DNA from 3 places in the Bacillus sp. es.036 genome. Region 2 is predicted to be linked to each of the others. Evidence: predicted binding sites of a transcription regulator. Region 2 holds the regulator's gene; each other region holds the start of a gene.
What was found. The regulator LexA, encoded in region 2, represses DNA repair genes until DNA is damaged. The targets are predictions, from matches to a motif close to CGAACATATGTTCG.
Positions count from the first base shown of each region.

Region 1: a site for LexA is predicted at 1,724-1,737, ahead of addB (helicase-exonuclease AddAB subunit AddB). Genes of this name have one in related genera too.
Region 3: a site for LexA is predicted at 4,574-4,587, ahead of ATG70_RS09705 (Y-family DNA polymerase). Genes of this name have one in related genera too.

Region 1 is NZ_PDIZ01000001.1:727,993-734,219, reverse strand. Features, by position in the region: gene addB (helicase-exonuclease AddAB subunit AddB) at 1-1,653, opposite strand, end outside; gene ATG70_RS03915 (hypothetical protein) at 1,842-2,036, shown strand; gene ATG70_RS03910 (spore coat associated protein CotJA) at 2,148-2,363, shown strand; gene ATG70_RS03905 (spore coat protein CotJB) at 2,367-2,633, shown strand; gene cotJC (spore coat protein CotJC) at 2,655-3,224, shown strand; gene ATG70_RS03895 (TVP38/TMEM64 family protein) at 3,930-4,556, opposite strand; gene ATG70_RS03890 (pyridoxamine 5'-phosphate oxidase family protein) at 4,659-5,114, opposite strand; gene ATG70_RS03885 (hypothetical protein) at 5,345-6,227, opposite strand, start outside.
Region 2 is NZ_PDIZ01000001.1:1,216,596-1,222,822, forward strand. Features, by position in the region: gene ATG70_RS06250 (dihydroorotate dehydrogenase) at 1-1,210, shown strand, start outside; gene ATG70_RS06255 (VOC family protein) at 1,450-1,854, shown strand; gene ATG70_RS06260 (hypothetical protein) at 2,012-2,275, shown strand; gene ATG70_RS06265 (GNAT family N-acetyltransferase) at 2,451-2,963, shown strand; partial or broken gene ATG70_RS06270 (AMP-binding protein) at 3,158-3,412, shown strand; gene ATG70_RS06275 (ferritin) at 3,482-3,973, opposite strand; gene lexA (transcriptional repressor LexA) at 4,097-4,717, opposite strand; gene yneA (cell division suppressor protein YneA) at 4,872-5,192, shown strand; gene ATG70_RS06290 (YneB family resolvase-like protein) at 5,196-5,846, shown strand; gene ATG70_RS06295 (DUF896 domain-containing protein) at 5,913-6,149, shown strand.
Region 3 is NZ_PDIZ01000001.1:1,890,925-1,897,151, forward strand. Features, by position in the region: gene ATG70_RS09685 (hypothetical protein) at 1-192, shown strand, start outside; gene ATG70_RS09690 (Na+/H+ antiporter NhaC family protein) at 265-1,572, opposite strand; SAM riboswitch class I at 1,638-1,741, opposite strand; gene ATG70_RS09695 (alpha/beta fold hydrolase) at 1,916-2,755, opposite strand; gene ATG70_RS09700 (YolD-like family protein) at 2,907-3,236, opposite strand; gene ATG70_RS09705 (Y-family DNA polymerase) at 3,251-4,507, opposite strand; gene ATG70_RS09710 (M4 family metallopeptidase) at 4,878-6,227, shown strand, end outside.

The DNA.
Region 1 (6,227 bases), 490 kb from region 2:
TTCATCAAGTAGCGAAATCACTGCGTCCCAAACCTGATCATGTTCACGTGCTTTGGCAAGGTGACCTGCCTTTTCTGCCCGCTCTTTTAAACGATCGATTTTTTCCGCTGCGTGGCAATTTTCAAGAAGATAATAAAGAATTTCGCACATTTCTTCAACGGTTTTTGCTTTTGTCATGTGTCTCTCAAATTTCTCAAGCGGCGTCGCAATCCAGTCTTTCGTTTCATTGAGGCGATCTTCCATTTTTTCGAGATCATCGGAAGTGATGACTTCTTTATCTTCTAGCTGACGATAAATATTTGCTTTAAATCTTTCACCAGTTTTCCAACGATAGCCTTTGATGCCTTTTGCTATAACGTAATTTTCAAGCTCATCCATCCGTTCGCGAATGGTTTCAAAGCTTTCCCCCGTATCGTCTGGAAACAATAGCTCCGTTTTGACACATCGAAAAACCGATTCATAGCGCCAGTTGTACTGGATAATATCCAAACTTGAGCGAATCAACTCAATTAACGGGTGATGAAGCATTGTCCGCTTTTGATCTGAGAAAATTGGAATCCCGTGATCCTCGAATATCGTTTCCACAAGTTCATAATAAGTTGACATATTGCGTACCATGATTGAAATATCCCTGTAACGATAACCTTCATCTCGCACAAGCCTTAGCGCTTCTCGTGCTACTGCCTCAACTTCAGAACGTATATTCACTGCATGATGAACTTGTATGTGCTGCAACTCCCCACGATAAACAACCGGCGGCCGTTCACCATAATTAGCTTCTAAATGAGAGATCTCTCTGTTTTGATACCTCTTCTGCGTTGTTAAAACGAGAGGTTCCTCGATTTCTACCCCTTCTTCATTCGCCAGTCCCTGAAGGGTTTGATATGTTTTACCTGGTTCATGAAACAGGTCGAGTTCATGAATAGCGGAAGGGACCATTTCAGAATCCATCGTAATCGTAAACGTAAGGGTGGTTCCTTTTTTCATTAAAGATTGAATGACCAGTAGTTCCTGAGGGGTAAAACTATGAAAGCCGTCTATCCATATTGTAGCGTTCGCTAGATAGTCTGATTCCTCAATTTTCTCTGCCAGCAGCGCTAAATAGTCTTCTGAATCGAGGTAGTGACCTATCATCTTCTTTTGAAAAGCTTCGTAAACAAGATGCAAGTCATAGAGCTTATCTCGAAGTATGTTCCGCTCATCTTCTACATAAAAATCATCAGCAAAGCTCTTGATATCATCTGGTTCGAGACAATACCGCTTAAATTCCGTTACCATATCATTTAGCTGTTCCACGTATCCTGTTTTCTCAGAAGAACGCTGATAAATTCGTAATTGCTGCTTATTTTCCTCAATGATCTGTCGAAGCATCATACTTGTTCCAACACTACTTAAATGAGGACGAGCCATGCCCCCAGTTTCTTGAAGTACTTTCCAGGCAAGTCTTGTGAAACTAAAAACCTGCGCTCGAATCATTCCTTTTAAACCTCTATTATGTACTAATTCATACTCTGATTGAAACGTCATTTGCTCAGGAACGAGGTAAATCATATCCTGTCCGATTGGCCGATCGGTTAGTTCATTTTGCATTTCTGTTAAACAATGATTCGATTTCCCACTTCCTGAACGACCAATGACAAATTTCACTGTCATTTGCTCTACCTCCTACACCGTAAATTCTTTGTCTATTATCTCATGTTTTCAATGAATTGAATAGCAAATAGGAAGATACGTTCGTATAGCACCCGACAAATTATGCCAAATGGAAGACTTGATGGTTTCCTCCTACATACGCACGGGTATAGTACTCATAAGAAATTGATCATAAAGGAGTTTTCAAAATGGAAAAGGAATTTGAAACGTTTAAATGGGAATTAAATCGGCTTACACGAGACATGACCGAATTTGTTCATAGTTATGAAAAGCTAGATGATGGGCAGAAGCGCAGTGTTTCAACGGACTATCCGTTCAAATCAGATCTTCATGACTTAAAGAACATGCTCGCAACCTGGAACAATACAGTTAATAAAATGTAAAGCCTAAGAAGCACTTCCACTTTTGGAAGTGCTTCTTTATTTGTCATTCATGATTTCTTTTTTTGTTCATACATCTTAAGAGTAGAGATTCGTACAGAAGGAGGTCACTAAATGTATACACACAGGAAGTTTTACGAGCCGTATGTTAGTCCGTTTGATCCATGTCCTCCGATTCGAGTGAAATCTTATTCAACTCCCCCTAACCTCTACATGGGATTTCAGCCGCCTGGTCTTGAACAATACTCTGCACGTGAAGCGCTACGCAAAGGAACGCTCTGGAAAGCTTTCTATGATCCGTACCCTTATCCTTCAAAGCGGGAGGAGTAAACCATGTCTCAAAAACAATTGCCCAAAGAGTATTATGAGTTATTGGAAGAACTTCAGGCTGTGGATTTCGTTCTCGTAGACCTAACCCTTTACCTTGATACCCATCCAAATGATTATGAAGCCATTCAACAATTCAATGAATACGCAAAAATGAAAAAACAACTTAAAAAGCGATACGAAAAAGAATATGGTCCATTACAACAATATGGGAACAGTTATTCAAACTATCCATGGGATTGGAAAGATGCACCATGGCCGTGGCAAGTTTAACTCAGAAAGGATGTACATGATATGTGGGTGTATGAAAAGAAATTGCAATACCCAGTCAAAGTAAGCACATGTAACCCCATGCTAGCAAAGTTTTTAATCGAGCAGTATGGAGGAGCCGATGGTGAACTTGCTGCCGCTCTCCGCTACCTAAACCAGCGTTATACGATTCCAGATAAAGTTGTTGGTTTATTAACGGATATCGGAACAGAAGAATTCGCTCACCTAGAAATGATCGCCACAATGGTATACAAACTAACAAAAGATGCCACAGCAGACCAAATGAAAGAAGCCGGACTCGGCGCCCACTATGCCAATCATGACAGTGCTCTCTTCTATTCCAACGCAGCAGGCGTTCCATGGACAGCAAGCTACATCGCCGCCAAAGGCGATCCCATCGCTGACCTATACGAAGACATCGCCGCAGAAGAAAAAGCAAGAGCCACCTACCAATGGATCATCGACCTCTCAGACGACCCAGACCTAAACGACTCCCTCGCCTTCCTAAGAGAACGCGAAATCATCCACTCCCAACGCTTCCGAGAAGCCGTTGAAATACTTAAAGAAGAAAGAGATAAGAAAAGGATATTTTAGTTCGAAATGCGGAAGTGGGCGTTTAGGTCCGACAAGCGCTGGAGCCCTTCAATATGAACACGCCCTTTGTGTTCGGATTGAAGGGTGAAGCGATCGAGGACCTGCCCGCTGCAGCTAGACACGAAATGCGGAGAGGGCCCGCTTAAATCCGCAGGATGTTGGAGCCCTTTCGAATGAGACGCTTTTTGTCTCAATCGAAAGGGCGAAACAGCCGGAGGATTTGGCCCGCGCAGCTAGACACGAAATGCGGAAGTGGGCGGTTAGACACGGCAGGCACTGGAACCCTATAAATTGAACACGGTCTTTGTGTTCGAGTTATAGGGTGAAGTGACCGAGTGTCTGCCCACTGCAGCTAGACACGAAATGCGGAAGCGCCCGTTTAGCCTCGACAAGCGCTGGAGCCCCGTAAAAAGAACACGGTCTTTGTGTTCATTTTACGGGGTGAAGCGATCGAGAGGCTGGGCGCTGCAGCTGGACACGAAATGCGGAGACGAGCGTTTAGAAACGGAGATATTGGAACTCTTGAACTAGAACACGCCCTTTGTGTTCGGATTGAAGGGTGAAGTGACAGAGTGTCTGCCCACTGCAGCTAGACACGAAAAGCGGAGACGCCCGGTTAGAAGGGAGATATTTAGAACTCTTAAACATATCTTTTTCATTCCATAAACATGCAAAAGCCATGCCGAAACCGGCATGGCTTTCCTTCTATCTCGCCTGATCCTCGGTACGATGCTTACGAGGACGCTGATTTAGTTTCACTTCAATTAATTTGCCTGCCCCCCAAAGAAGAACGATCGCTACTAGGATAAGAACCATTTGCAGAGGTTGATGAATTAACGCAAAAACATCATGTCCAATAAAAGAAACGATCGAAATCATCACCATTTTTCCAAGTAATACAGCTAATACAAAGCTTCGAATACTCATATTCGAAAGGCCTGCTACCACATTGATTAAAGCCGAGGGCGTAAATGGAAAACATAGAAGCAAAAACACCATCCCAAACCCATGTCGCTCAATCCAGCGCAGTGTTTTTTCTATTTTGGCGTGTTTTGTTACCACTCGCATGAATCGCTGTCTTGCAAGCCGCCTGACCACCATAAAAACAATCAGAGCACCTAGAGATGCACCAAGCCATGAAAGCAACGAGCCGTACCAGAAACCATACGCTGCTGCATTGCCTGCCACAAATAGAAATAGCGGCAATATCGGAATAACTGCTTCTAGCATAGGAAGCAAAATTCCTGGTAATGGTCCAAGAGCACGATACTGACCGAGCCATTGTCTGATTGTTTCTTCATTTAAAAAGTCTTTAATCATTTCCCACTCCATCTGGGAATCAACCTCGTTTCCTGGTGCCTTCGTCAGAGTGATCGCACGAAATGCTTGTTTACACCATTAAATCACAAAAAATTGCGATAAGAAAGTTTGGTGCTATTTCAACAAGGAATCGTACACTTCTTTATCCAATTCTTCTGCTTTCTTTTGATTATATGTTTTTTCGTATTGAGGTTCTGTTGTGATTTTAGCTCCCCAAAACATTGTCTCAAGCACTTGATTGACATTTACATTAATTTTCGCAAGCTTTAGTGAAACACCTTTCATGGCATCTTCTAGGATTGAGGCACTTCCATGAATGGAATACACGGTTTCCAATCCAATGATCGTGAATACTACATGAGGATTTTCTTTGACATTTTGAATCGTACGTGAATTTGTTGTAACTGAAAACCGAATATTGTTCTTATCTAAACATTTCACCCACGATATGGCAGATACGTTTGGAGTTTGGCTTTCATGATCAATCGTTGAAAGCATAACAAGCTTCTCTCCTTCAAAAAAAGATACAAGATCCTCATTAAGTTCCGTCAAAATTCCTTTCTTCGCCAAATGCCTCATCCTTTCACTTACTATTATCGACTCTCTTCTAAAAGATTACCACGAATTCCGCATAATGGAAACGCTTCACAGAATCGCACTGCTTATGAGAAAAATAATAAAAAAACCGTACTCATTTGAGCACGGTTAACAGGGGGAAAATCACTTTCAAACTACTTAGGGGGTTTGATAAAGAATATTCCCGATTCTATAAAAACCAAACTACAAATTTAAAATGGATACTACTTTTTTTCATTTAATTGAAGAGACCCTTTTAAATCAACATCGACAGTTTCGAAATTTGGTAAATTTGATAAGGTCATAACCGCAGGCAATCCTGAAGAAAAATGCTCATAATCAAGGTCAAGCCGAAATTCTTTCGGTGATTCCGTAGAAGAGGTTTGATAAATCAGAATATCACTTTTATTCTTATCCTTTATTTCTAACAATACAGGCTTTTGTTGTTCATAAGATTCTCGCTCTTCTTCCGGTATAGAACCTAGACGATCTTCATAAGCTTGACTGCTTTCCATGTAAATCTGATTCAATAATTTGGGCGAGTGATCTTTATTTCCATCTATTCTAATTACCAGCTGATTGCCATCACCACTACTCTGGGTATGTACAGTATAAGTTAACCCGCTATAGTCTCCAAGGCTGACCTTTTTCCCATTTTGTATAGCTTCCCAATCCTCATTTGTAATCCTCTTAGAAATGAGGCCATCTTTATTAAAAACGACTTCATTTACTTTATAAGAAAACGTCTCTTGTAACGTACGAAACGGTTCTAGCGCTACATAAGTCCCTTTCTCATCCTTTAATAAAACCCGTTCAAATGGATAAAAATCTTCTTCTGTTGCATTCGTCATGACGAGTCGTGTATGTAGATCATCATTGCCCTTCATATATAATTTATTCGTATTAAGACCAGCTTCAAAATGTGTAAAAGTAAAATCGCCTTCATCTGTATGAATTGTTTCATTCAGATCTGCTTTGGCATAAATGTTGTTCGAAAAATCGCTTTCCAAAGCAAGCTCTTGATTTTCAAGTTTTATTTTGTCATCATCAATCTGTGCGTACACATTCTCGAAGATAACCGAATCTGCATCTGAAAAGCGAGCAAAT
Region 2 (6,227 bases):
AAAGGCTGACTTGCATTCTATTTTTCCATACATAACGGGTGTTGTGATTGATGAAGTGCAAGGTTTGGATACGTTGGCAAATCTTGCGATACATAAGGAAGCGATTGTCTATTGTCAAAATGAATATCCTTCATTAAGACTGGTGACCGTGGGTGGAGTGAAAGAGCCAGATGATGCTGTACAGCTATTAAATCATGGTGCTGATTTGTTGTTCCTATCGGGTGAATATGTCGAAGTTGGGCCAGGCTTGCCTAAGAGAATTTATGAAGCGATCAACGATGAGAGCGCATTTCAAGAAGAACTTAGTGGATGGAAAGACTACTTCTTGTTTGGATTATTCATCATGATTGGTGGCTTGATTGCTTTAGTGTTAAGTCTCACTTCGATTGTTTTACCTTATGATGAAAGCTTCATGCAGCTAACTCGTGAGGAGCTTCTGCTCTTTAATGAACGACTCTTATGGTTTATGGCACATGACCGAATGACGTTAGCTGGAACGATGATTTCTGGTGGCATTGTTTATATGACGTTGTCTTATTACGGAGTTAAAAACGGTTTGCTGTGGGCGAAGCAGGCGATTGATATTGCGGCAATTATCGGTTTTCTAGGTATCTTGCTTTTCATTGGCTATGGCTACTTCGATTGGCTACACTTGCTGTTTTGGATTATACTATTACCCTTTTACTTGAGAGGATATGTGAAAACGAAAGGGATAAAGAGGACGCCGAAATCACGCAACCGTCGAAATGACCTGGCATGGCGTAAAGGCATTATGGGGCAATTTTGTTTTGTTATGCTTGGATTTTCATTTGTTCTTGGTGGAGTGATTATTTCTGGAATTGGTGTGGCAGGGGTATTTGTGCCAACGGATTTACAATACATCTGCATGCCAGCGGATCTGATTCACTCATTCAATGATCGGTTGATCTCTGTCATCGCCCACGACCGTGCTGGATTCGGAGGAGCGATGATGAGCGTTGGATTGTTAGTGCTAATGTCTGCTCTCTGGGGCTTCCAATCGGGGAATACCTGGCTATGGTGGATGTTTCTTATAGGAGGTTTACCTGCGTTTGTAGCAGGAATTTATGTACACATCATGATTGGCTACACGACGTTTATTCACTTGCTACCGGCCTACATCGTTCTTGCGCTATTCTTTGGAGGGTTGTACTTTTCAAAAAGTTATTTGATGGGGAAGTATTCATATTGAAGAATTAGAAGTGGATTCTCGATTGTTCAATGGAGTCCTATTTTAATCGGAAGCTGAAGTTCACTTTAGGGTGCTTCGGCTTTTTTATATGAATTATTTCCTAATTTCATCCTAAAGTCGTAGAGAAGTTCATTCATTGTACTAGCGCTATGACGCTGAAGAAAGCTTAAAATATAAGTATGTCTCAATTAGATTTTTGGAAGTATCGTGCTTATATATAGTAATTGGAGGGAACGACGATGAAATTTCAAGATTTTAACGCAGTTCAAGTTCGAATAGCTAGGCCGACCGATCAATTTGATAAGATTATTCAGTTTTACGAACATGGATTAGGTTTGCAGCGAGTAGCTGAATTCACAGGACATGAAGGATATACGGGCGTGGTATATGGTTTACCACAACTATCCTATCAACTAGAGTTCACGTCACATGAAGAAGGTAGCCCTTGCCCTGCTCCTACTGCTGATAACTTGATTGTTTTCTATATTCCAAATGGAGAAGAGCTGAAAAGCGTAGCAGAAAGGCTTCAACAAATGGGGCATAGGGAGGTAGAACCAGAAAATGTGTATTGGAAAAAGAAAGGATTAACGATTGAAGATCCTGATGGCTGGAGAGTTGTATTAATGAATACAGAAGGGATTTAAACTTAATCGATACCTAACTTTTAAATTTGTAGTTGGAATCGGGAATGGAATAATATGTTAAAATCAATGGTGAAGATAAAAATGATTTATTATATTGAAACTGCTTACACCAAAATTACGTAAAGCGGACACCACGTTAAAAAGGAGGAGAGCGCAAATGACACCTGTTATCTTAACAATTATAACGGTTACAGCCTTAATTATAGCCACATTTATCGTTTTTCGTAAAAGAAAAGCGGCTGGTTTGACCGGTATAAGAAGTGCCTTAACACCAATGTTTCTCTTTCTCATTGCGATCGTGAACCTTTTAGCTTACTGGTTTGATTTCATGGGAATGATCAACTGGGTTGCGATGATGGTTTTTCTCTTACTCGGTGCTTATTTTACTAAGTACACCTTCAAAACTGAAAACAAGACTTAATCTGTTGTTTGGCTGAAAGGGTGTAAGTAATTATATGCCAAAAAACATTAAACTGGCTCTGATTGTCACAGTGTTCTTAGCTTTGCTCCTTGGAGGAATTTTGATCACTGCATGGATCGATTCATGATCGGTAAAGTTCTTTTATAACAAATGATTTAGCATGGGGGAAAACAAGATGGAAGTTAGAATACATAGACTTCAAGAAAGTGATGCGGAATCATTGTTTCACTTTGAGGTCGCAAACAGAAGCTTTTTCAATAAGATGGTCCCAGATCGTGGTGAGGATTATTATAAGTTTGAGACGTTTAACGATAAGCTCGTACAATTAATAACTGAGCAATCTCTGGGTTTATCGACCTTTTATCTTGTAAGAGATGAAAATGGCACGATTATAGGAAGAATTAATTTAGTTGATTTTAATCACTCTAACCAGAGCGTCGAGCTTGGCTACAGAATTAGTGAAAATCAGTCTGGTAAAGGTATGGCTACATTAGGTGTCAAGCGAGTACTAGATGAGGTCTATCATCAAAATAAGATTAAGCACATCTCCGCTAGGACAACGAAAGACAATCTTGCTTCACAAAAAGTACTTGAAAATAATGGTTTTACATACATCTCTACAGATCCAGATGAAGTGCTATTGAACGGAGTAAAAGTAAATTTAATTCACTATCGGTGGAGTAAATAATTAACTTATGCTAAGAAATGACCTGGTATCTTGAAAGTTGTGAAGCGAAATTAAAAGAGGGGGAAGGAATGAATGTATCAGAAATGCTGTCTATGCAGGCGAGAGGGCTTCCTAATCATGAAGCGATTGTATCGAATGGAAAGAGAATATCTTAAAGTGAGTGGGATACGGTAGTCAATTAGTTAGCTTCCTCCCTACGATCGCATGTCATCGATCGAGGAGATAAAGTGGTTCTTTATATGCCGAATACGAAAGAGTTTCTCTTTATTTATTATGCTGTTCAACGAATTGGTGCCCTAGTTGTACCGATTAATGCAAAGCTGATTGCAGCAGAAATCACAAGCAAGGAAGAAAAACCGTTAAATCGATTGCTGATTGTACTAGTGAAAAAGAGTCCGCAGAGCAGGCGGTTCACTTCTCCCATGAAGCGATTATTACAAAAAACATAAGTAAAATAAAAAGACCTCACCTTCTTACTTATGAAGGTTGGGGTCTTTTGTAGGTTTTAAGTAGAAATTTTATCCTGGCTGCCTCTGACCAAGTTCTTGATCGATCAGTAAGAGTGCGGACGTGTTATCTCCTGCTAATTTCAGCCTTTCGACAATCGTAAGTGCCTGTGCTTCTTCGTCAATCTGTTCGCGTAGGAAATCCTGAACGATGACGGCCGTTTGCGGATCAATTTTTTTGATGTAGTTATAAGCCTGACGATAAGAATTCGTAACATACTGTTCGTGTTCTAAAACTTGCTGGAACGTTTCGAGCGGCGTTCCAAAGTCTGTCGATTGTTCTGGGAGAGCACCTAATTTAACAACGCCATCTTTACCGGCTAAGTAATTAATTAGAGTAAGAAGATGCGTTCGTTCTTCATCAGATTGAATTCTTAACCAACTGGCCATTCCAGTATAATTCTTTCGATCCAAGTAAGCAGACATCGCTAAATATAGCGTGGTTGAAATGTGTTCAATTTGAATCAGTGTGTTTAAAAGTTCTTGAACTTCTTTTTGTACCATTACAATCACCTCATCATCTTACTATCATCACAAGTTATGAAGATGTGGATTGTCTCGTTACGATTAAGAGAGCGACCTTCAAGTAGTAATCGATCATAAAAAAAAGAAGCGCAATTTGCGCTTCTAGTGGATTGAGCGGAAAACACCAACCACTTTACCAAGGATCGAAACATTATCAAGAATGATTGGTTCCATCGATGAGTTTTCCGGCTGAAGTCGGAAGTAGTTGCTTTCTTTAAAGAAACGTTTTACCGTTGCTTCGCCATCGTCCGTCATCGCAACAACGATGTCTCCGTTATTTGCAGTTGGTTGCTGCTTCACGATAACCATATCACCGTTATAAATACCAGCTTCAATCATACTATCCCCTTCGATGACAAGAATGAATGTATGCTCTTCATCCTGAGCGAACTGCTCCGGAAGAGGGAAGTACTCTTCAACATTTTCAATCGCTGTGATTGGTTGACCAGCTGTTACTTTACCAATGACAGGAACATTAACCGTGTGCTGACGTGGGATGTCGATCGCTTCATCAAGGCCCAACACTTCAATGGCTCTTGGCTTTGTTGGGTCTCTTCTGATATAACCTTTTTTCTCGAGTCTTGCCAGGTGGCCATGGACAGTTGAGCTTGAAGCAAGTCCAACGGCTTCGCCGATTTCTCTAACAGACGGTGGATAACCTTTTTGTTTTACTTCGACTTTAATAAAGTCCAGAATGTCCTGCTGACGCTTTGATAGTTTCATATTTCTGGCACCTCGTTCCAATCTATCTATTTGTTACTAGTATACCAGAATTTTTGTTCGCATACAAACATAAGTTCGAAGTTACTAGTTGACACGAACAGGGGTTCTGATTATACTAAAAACAGAACAAATATTCGTATATGGGGTGATTGGGATGAGAAAGCAAGCTGGGGGCTTGTCTGGAATTGATTTTCTTGTCATTATATCTTTTGTAGCTGTGTTAATTATTGTGTTCGTATCTTTGCGAACAGCTGCAGCTGAGGAGTATGATCGGTATACAACGATTCAACTGGAGCACGGTGATACGGTTTTAGAAATTGCTGATGAATATCGTTCCGCACATGAATTGTCTGATCAGAAATTTGTTAGCTGGGTTGAAGACGCTAATCGCATAGATGCTAATCGAATTACAGCAGGAGATACTCTCATCATCCCTGTTGAAGCGAACGCTACCGCACTTGGGGGTACAGAATAAAGAATGAACGCCGTTATTTATTGCCGAGTAAGCACAAAAAAAGAAGCGCAGGAGTCGTCTCTTGCAAGGCAAAAAGAAGAATTGCAACGTTTTGCATCACAGTCAGGTTTTACCGTTCACCGAATGATTGAAGAAAAACACAGCGGGTATGACATTGATCGCGATGGCATACTCGAGGTACTGGATTTGTTAAAAGAAGGGCAAGTCGAAGCATTGCTCATTCAAGATGAAACAAGACTTGGACGAGGGAACGCTAAAATTGCTCTTCTTCATGCCGTTCACAAATACGGCGGAACCATTTATACGGTAAATCAAAATGGAGAACTTCAATTATCGGAAGCTGATTCAATGGTGCTTGAAATTGTAAGTATTGTCGAAGAATTTCAGCGAAAGCTTCACAACTTGAAAATCAAACGCGGTATGGATAAGGCGGTGAAAGAAGGCTATCGACCGCAGCGAAATTTAAGTCATCAAAATAACGGTGGAAGAGACCGTGTTGAAGTACCGATCGAAGAAATTGTTAATCTTCGTAATCGTGGCTTAACGTTCCATGAGATTGCAGCAACGCTTAAAGGTTTTGGTCACCATGCATCAAAAGCTACGGTACATAGACGCTATAAGGAATATGTTGACGAACAGAGTGAGAAGCACTAAACTTGTCTATGGTAAAAAGATGCGTTAGCATAGAACGTACAAGTTGCAGTAAAGGAGCTTTTTTACATGCTTTCTCAAGATAAAATTCAACGAATTAACGAGCTATCTCGTAAATCAAAAGAGTCATCTTTAACAGATGCTGAGAAAAAAGAACAAAAAGATCTTCGTCAGGAATATCTGGCAAGCCTTCGTTCTTCTTTTAGTAACCAGCTTCACTCCATCAAAGTTGTGGATGAAGAAGGCACAGACGTAACGCCTGAAAAATTAAAAGAAAGCAAGAAAAATCGCGGCTTTCTTCAGTAAAAAATAGCCTAATTTTGCATTTAGCAAAATTAGGCTATTTTTATGGTTGCAATTTTTCAAATATTCGTTATACTGTAC
Region 3 (6,227 bases), 670 kb from region 2:
TTAGAAGAACCGATTGTAAAGTTAGGTCAGCTTCTTGGAAAAGGAAGTAATCTGAACGATCTCCTTTGCCTTGAAAAAGCGACTAGCGAAGAAACCGCAAATCTTATTATTGATCTACTTGATTCATTAATTGAATACTTATATATTCTTCCTCAGCGAATTATTCATCTTCAAAAACAAATTGAAGGATAATAAAAAAACAGGTAGCTCATCGTGAGCTACCTGTTTTTCTTTATCTCGTTTATTCTCATTTAAAAGTTACTTCTAACCGTTTGCTTCCTCTTTCTTTTGAAAAGAGGGATAGTTAATGAAAATCGCAATCACTCCAGCAACCGCAATAAGAATAGGATAAATCGAATATGGTAAGAGGGCAAGTGGCGAGATCGATGCAAGTCCTGCAACCGCTAGAACCTGAGCACCATATGGGAGCATCCCTTGAATACTGCCTGAGAAAATGTCTAGAATACTAGCTGATTTCCGTGGATCAACGCCATACTTTTCAGAAATATTCTTCGCCAGCGGTCCACCCATGATGATTGAAATCGTATTATTCGCTGTCGATAAATCAAGCACACTAGCTAGACCAGCTATACCAAATTCCGCTCCTCGACGTGAGTTTACTCTACTTAAAATCTTATCTAGCACGTATTGAATACCGCCATTATGCTTGATCACTTCGATCATACCACCGATTACGAGGGCAATCATCGCAAGGTCTTCCATTCCTTTAATCCCTTCTGTAACGGTGGAAATAAGTCCACTCATTCCAAATGAACCGTTAAATAGACCCACTATTCCAGCAAATAGCGTTCCGCTCACAAGGACAACAAGAACATTAACCCCAGCGATCGCTGCGATTAGAACACCTAAATATGGAAGAATCGTGATCAAATCAAAAGCACGTTCTCCACCAACTGTTGCCTGTTCTCCCATCGTTAACACGCCATATATAACGGCAGTGACAATAGCAGCAGGCAATACAATAAAGAAGTTTACTTTAAATTTGTCTTTCATTTGCGTATTTTGTGTTCGAACTGCTGCAATGGTTGTATCTGAAATCATGGAAAGATTATCACCGAACATCGCCCCACCAATAACTGCAGACAAGGCAAGTGCTGGCGCAACTCCCGTTTGTTCTGCGATTCCAATTCCAATCGGTGCAAGGGCTACGATGGTTCCCATTGACGTTCCCATTGAAATGGAAATAAAACATGCAATCAAAAATAAACCAACGATTAACAAATTCGCCGGAAGAATGGATATTCCAAGATTCACAATCGAATCAACCGCGCCAATTTTTTCAGCGGTTCCAGCAAAAGCTCCTGCCAATAAGAAGACAAGAATCATTAATATAATATTGGTATTTCCTGCTCCTCGGCAGAACACTTCCACCTTCTTCATAAAGTTTTCTTTTCGATTCATCGAAAGAGCTACACCCGCAGCAATTAATGAAGCAAGAATAACCGGCATGCTATAAAAATCCTTTGTCACAATCGCTGTGCCAATAAAGAGCACAATAAAAATGCCAAGAGGAAGTAACGCCAGACCATTTCCTTTAATTTCTTTTTCCATTCTCTCTATCTCCTTCTACTTTTCTATAGCATAAAAAAACCCACTTCAAGAGAAGAGGGCTTTTGCTCTTATCTCTCAAGATTTCTCTTGCTGGAAGCAGCACCTTTCTGAATATCAGAGGTTGCTGAAGCTTCTTCGGGCCAGATCCCTCCACTTCTCTTAATAAGAAATATGCAATTATTAATGAGCATAAGCTCAAATTTTATTTGAATTCACAATCGAACGAGATTTACTTTATCATGCATGATTCTGCTGAGTCAACTCTTTCTACCTGCATGAAAATAAACTCCTTGCTTAAAGGAGTTTATTCAGAGAATTCTCTACCATTGACACCAGCCTTTATTTAACGAGTTAAAAACTGTTCTATGTCTTTCATAATCGATGCTGGTCGCTCCTCAGGAAGAAGATGACCAGTTTTCTTATAGACAATCAGCTCAGCATTTGGTAAGTCGCTGCTTAAACGTTTCCCAATTTTCAATGGCACAACTCTGTCATTTTCTCCCCATATTAGGAGGCTCGGTGTATGAATTTGTTTTAACTCCGCTTCGGACAGGTCACCTTCCCGATCACGGATCATACGAACCAACGATCTAAAAATCCCTTCGTTAAAGAAGGGTTGAATATAACCATCCATCATCTCTTCATCGATAAGCGCTGGGTCATAAACACAATTGAGCAAATTCCCCCTAACTCCTTTTCGATAAAGCCAGCGTTTTAAGTAGACAGAAAAGAAAGGTAAGTAGGATGTATAGACGAGACTCTGTTTGGCTTTCTCGAGATATCCTGAGCTACATAGCAAAATATTTTTACTCACAAAATCTTCTTTTAACGCTGATGCTCTCATAGCTACCTGTCCGCCCATGGAATGCCCGATCATGACCGTGTTTTCAATCGAAAGTCTTTCCAATAGCTCAACAACGACCTCTGCATAATTTTGGTAAGAGTGAACAAAGTGATGAGACTTCTCGCTTTTCCCAAACGGCGGGAGATCGATTGCAACAACGGTGTAGGCCTTTGTTAATAATGGAATTAGTCTTCTAAAGCTGAAGCTTGAAGACAAAAAGCCGTGAAGCAGGGTTATAACTGGGCGATCAACTGCTTCTTCATTTCTGTAATACTCATAATGAATGTCAATCCCTTTAATTTTCTCCGTATTTTCTTTTAAATTTTGAGCTAATAACATCTGTCATCTCACTCCGGATTTTGATTTTGCTTATTCTGATGATAGTGGTTTTCCAGTCAAAAATGTCTTGGCAAAGTTTGCGTTATACGTATTTTACCCCAATCAAGAAATGAAAAACTTTTTTACCACCCGGAGTGTACATCCATTTTTTTCATTCTAATTCAACGTGAACAAGGTTCAACAATTTAACGTTTCTCTTTTGATTCTTGTGGTCAATGATGCGTAGCTCCTTCGTCAATGGCTCGATATAATGAACGTAGCCATTGAGGACGTTCGTTTCACCGTTTTTAAAATAGTGAAAGCGCAGCGGCCAATGGAATTCCATAGCCTGGCATATCACTTCATTCATTTCCTCTATTTTTTGCTCATCAAGCACAGGCTTTTGATTTCTTTTCTCTTCTTCTTTCCAATCACGTAGCTCTTTCACATGCTCAGGTAACATCATCGATGTCCACTTTATATTTCCACGATCACGAATCACGTATCATCCCCCCTTTATGCTTTATGCCCACCTACAAGTTTACTTCTGTGTAAGGCTGTACCAGCTTTTGTGTATGAAACAGCGCGTAGCAGAGCATCCGATCCGTATTTCTCTCTAATGGAATCCATCACATAGCCAAGGTCTCGCTGTTTCGGTCGCTCAGTATTAAATAAATCCAGCTGTACTTCCTCGTCATTACTAATATTCGAAAGAGTGATCGAAATTTTCCGAACTGTTTTTTTTTCATAAAACTCCTCAAATAGCTGTAGACATACGCGATAGACTTCAAGCGTAATCGCGGTTGGACTAGTGATACTCCTTGAGCGGCGAAAACCTCCGCCACCTTCTTCTTTACTATAACTAATCCCAAGACTAATCGTACGACCTGCTTTTCCGGCTCTTCTAGCACGTCTTGCCACTTCTTCACTCATTTCAAGAATCACGTGTTGAATTTCCTTTTGATCATGATAATCTCTTAGCAGGATCTGACTTTTTCCAAAACTAATCTGGCCCTGCATAATGGGCGCGCCCATTTCGGAAAGATCAACTCCCCACGCGTGATGATAGAGCTGATTCCCCATAACACCGAATTTCTCTTCTAATAAGTGAAGCGGATAATGGGCAAGCTGCTTTACATTCCGAATACCCATTCTGTTTAGCGTACGTTCAACGCGGGCTCCAATTCCCCACATTTGACTGAGTGGGGAAAGCGGCCACAGCTTTTTAGGGATATCTTCATATGTCCACTCAGCTACCCCTTTTTCTTTCGCTTCAAGATCAAGACAAAGCTTTGCCATTAAAAGATTGGGTCCAATTCCAATCGCACTTGGTAATCCAAATGTTTCACTTATTTCATTTTTTATCTTATAAGCTACTTCAAATTTATCTCCCCATAGTCGTTCTGTTCCATCAATCTGCAAAAACGATTCGTCAACACTGTACGTATGGATACATTCTGATGGCACATAACGATGAAAAAGCCTCGTTATTTCCATTGACTGTCTCAAATAAGAAGACATTTTTGCGTTAACAATATGAATTCTTTTGTCATTTGGGATTTCAAACAACCTGCTTCCTGTACGAATGCCAAATTCTTTTTTTAGTGCTGGAGAAGCCGCAAGCACAACGCTCCCCTGTCGTTCTACATCACCAACAACAGCAAGGTAACACGTAAGCGGATCAAGTCCCATCTCTACTGCTGAGCAGCTGGCATAAAAACTTTTCATATCAATACAAAGGATCGTTTTTTTTGGAAACTGTGAATAGTCCATTCGTATCCCCCTTCCTTCCATCATAACAGAACGTTTGTTCTTTTTATCTATACCCTGTATTTTACTCGAATATACGTTCCCTTTACAATAAGTACTTTCTTCCAATGAGAAAACGTCTTGACTGACCAAAGTTCATTAAAGGTAACGGGAGGAAGGAAAGACGTCTTTTCATATGCTTTGGTTATTTATCGTCTATTGAGTGTGAGAATACCTAAGCCTATTGAACCAGTCGGTATTTTAATTACAGGAGAAAGGTCCCGTGACTACACACAAAAGGATAGGTCGTAACTATCAAAATCATTTAAATAATTTGAATATTTAGCCTTTTGTGATAAAGTTAGCTCATCTTAATCACGAGGGGGAAATTGGAATGGGAAAGAAAAAGAATTTGCTTTCAATTGGTTTATCAGTCGGGCTGGTAAGTACCATGTTTGCTCCATCCTCAACATTCGCGGCAGCTGATACGAATATGAATAAAGAAACCGGGACGCCATCTTTTGTTTCCGGGAAATTAACAAAAGCAAGCTCTCAAAATCCCAATCAAGTGTTGTTCGATTACTTAAATGACCAGAAAAGCATGTACAAATTTAGTGGATCATCAGCACAGGACGCTTTTCAAATCATTTCTAAAGAAAAAGACGACCTTGGCTTTACGGTCTTTCGTTTACAGCAGCTTCATGAAGGAACACCGGTTTACGGCTCCACTCAAACCGCACACGTTGATGAAAGCGGCGTCTTAACTGCTGTATCCGGTACAGTTATTCCGGACCTTGGATCGAAGAAAGAGCTTAAAAAAGCAACAAAATTCAAGAAACAAGATGCTATTAAAAAAGCAGAAAAAGATCTAGGCTTCTCTCCAACTTATGAACAGAAACCCGAATCAAACCTTGTCGTTTATGCAGACGGAGAATCTCCGACATATGCTTATCACGTCACATTAAACTTCCTTTCACCTGAACCAGGGAACTGGCAGTACATAATTGACGCAACAAGTGGTGAAGTGCTAACAAGTTTTAACGCGCTTCACGAAGCTAAAAAAGAAGGTGTTGGGAAGCCGGGCGGTGGCGCAATCACCGGAACAATTCAAACAGCGAGTGGAACCGGCGTGCTTGGTGACCAAAAGACGTTCAACACGCTTCTTTCTTCCTCAACTTATTATTTGAAAGATACAACGAGAGGCGGCGGTATTTTCACGTATGACGCAGCTAATCGGACTAAGCTACCGGGTTCGTTATGGGCTGATGCGGATAACACCTTCAACGCAAGCTATGACGCGGCAGCTGTCGATGCTCACTACTATGCAGGCGCAACGTATGATTATTATAAAGATGTATTCAACCGCGATAGTTATGACGGAAACGGGGCACCACTAGAATCTACCGTACATTATGGTCGTAACTACAATAATGCGTTCTGGAACGGTAGCCAAATGGTCTATGGTGATGGAGACGGCTCCACGTTCGTATCTCTTTCTGGCGGTGAAGATGTTGTAGCACATGAATTAACACACGCTGTTACAGATACGACAGCCGATCTTATTTATCAAAATGAATCAGGAGCGCTGAACGAATCAATGTCCGACGTGTTCGGAACACTTGTGGAATATCATGATAATAATAATCCTGACTGGTTAATTGGCGAAGACATTTATACACCAGGAACTTCTGGAGACGCTCTTCGTTCGATGTCTGACCCTGCGAAGTTTGGCGACCCTGATCAT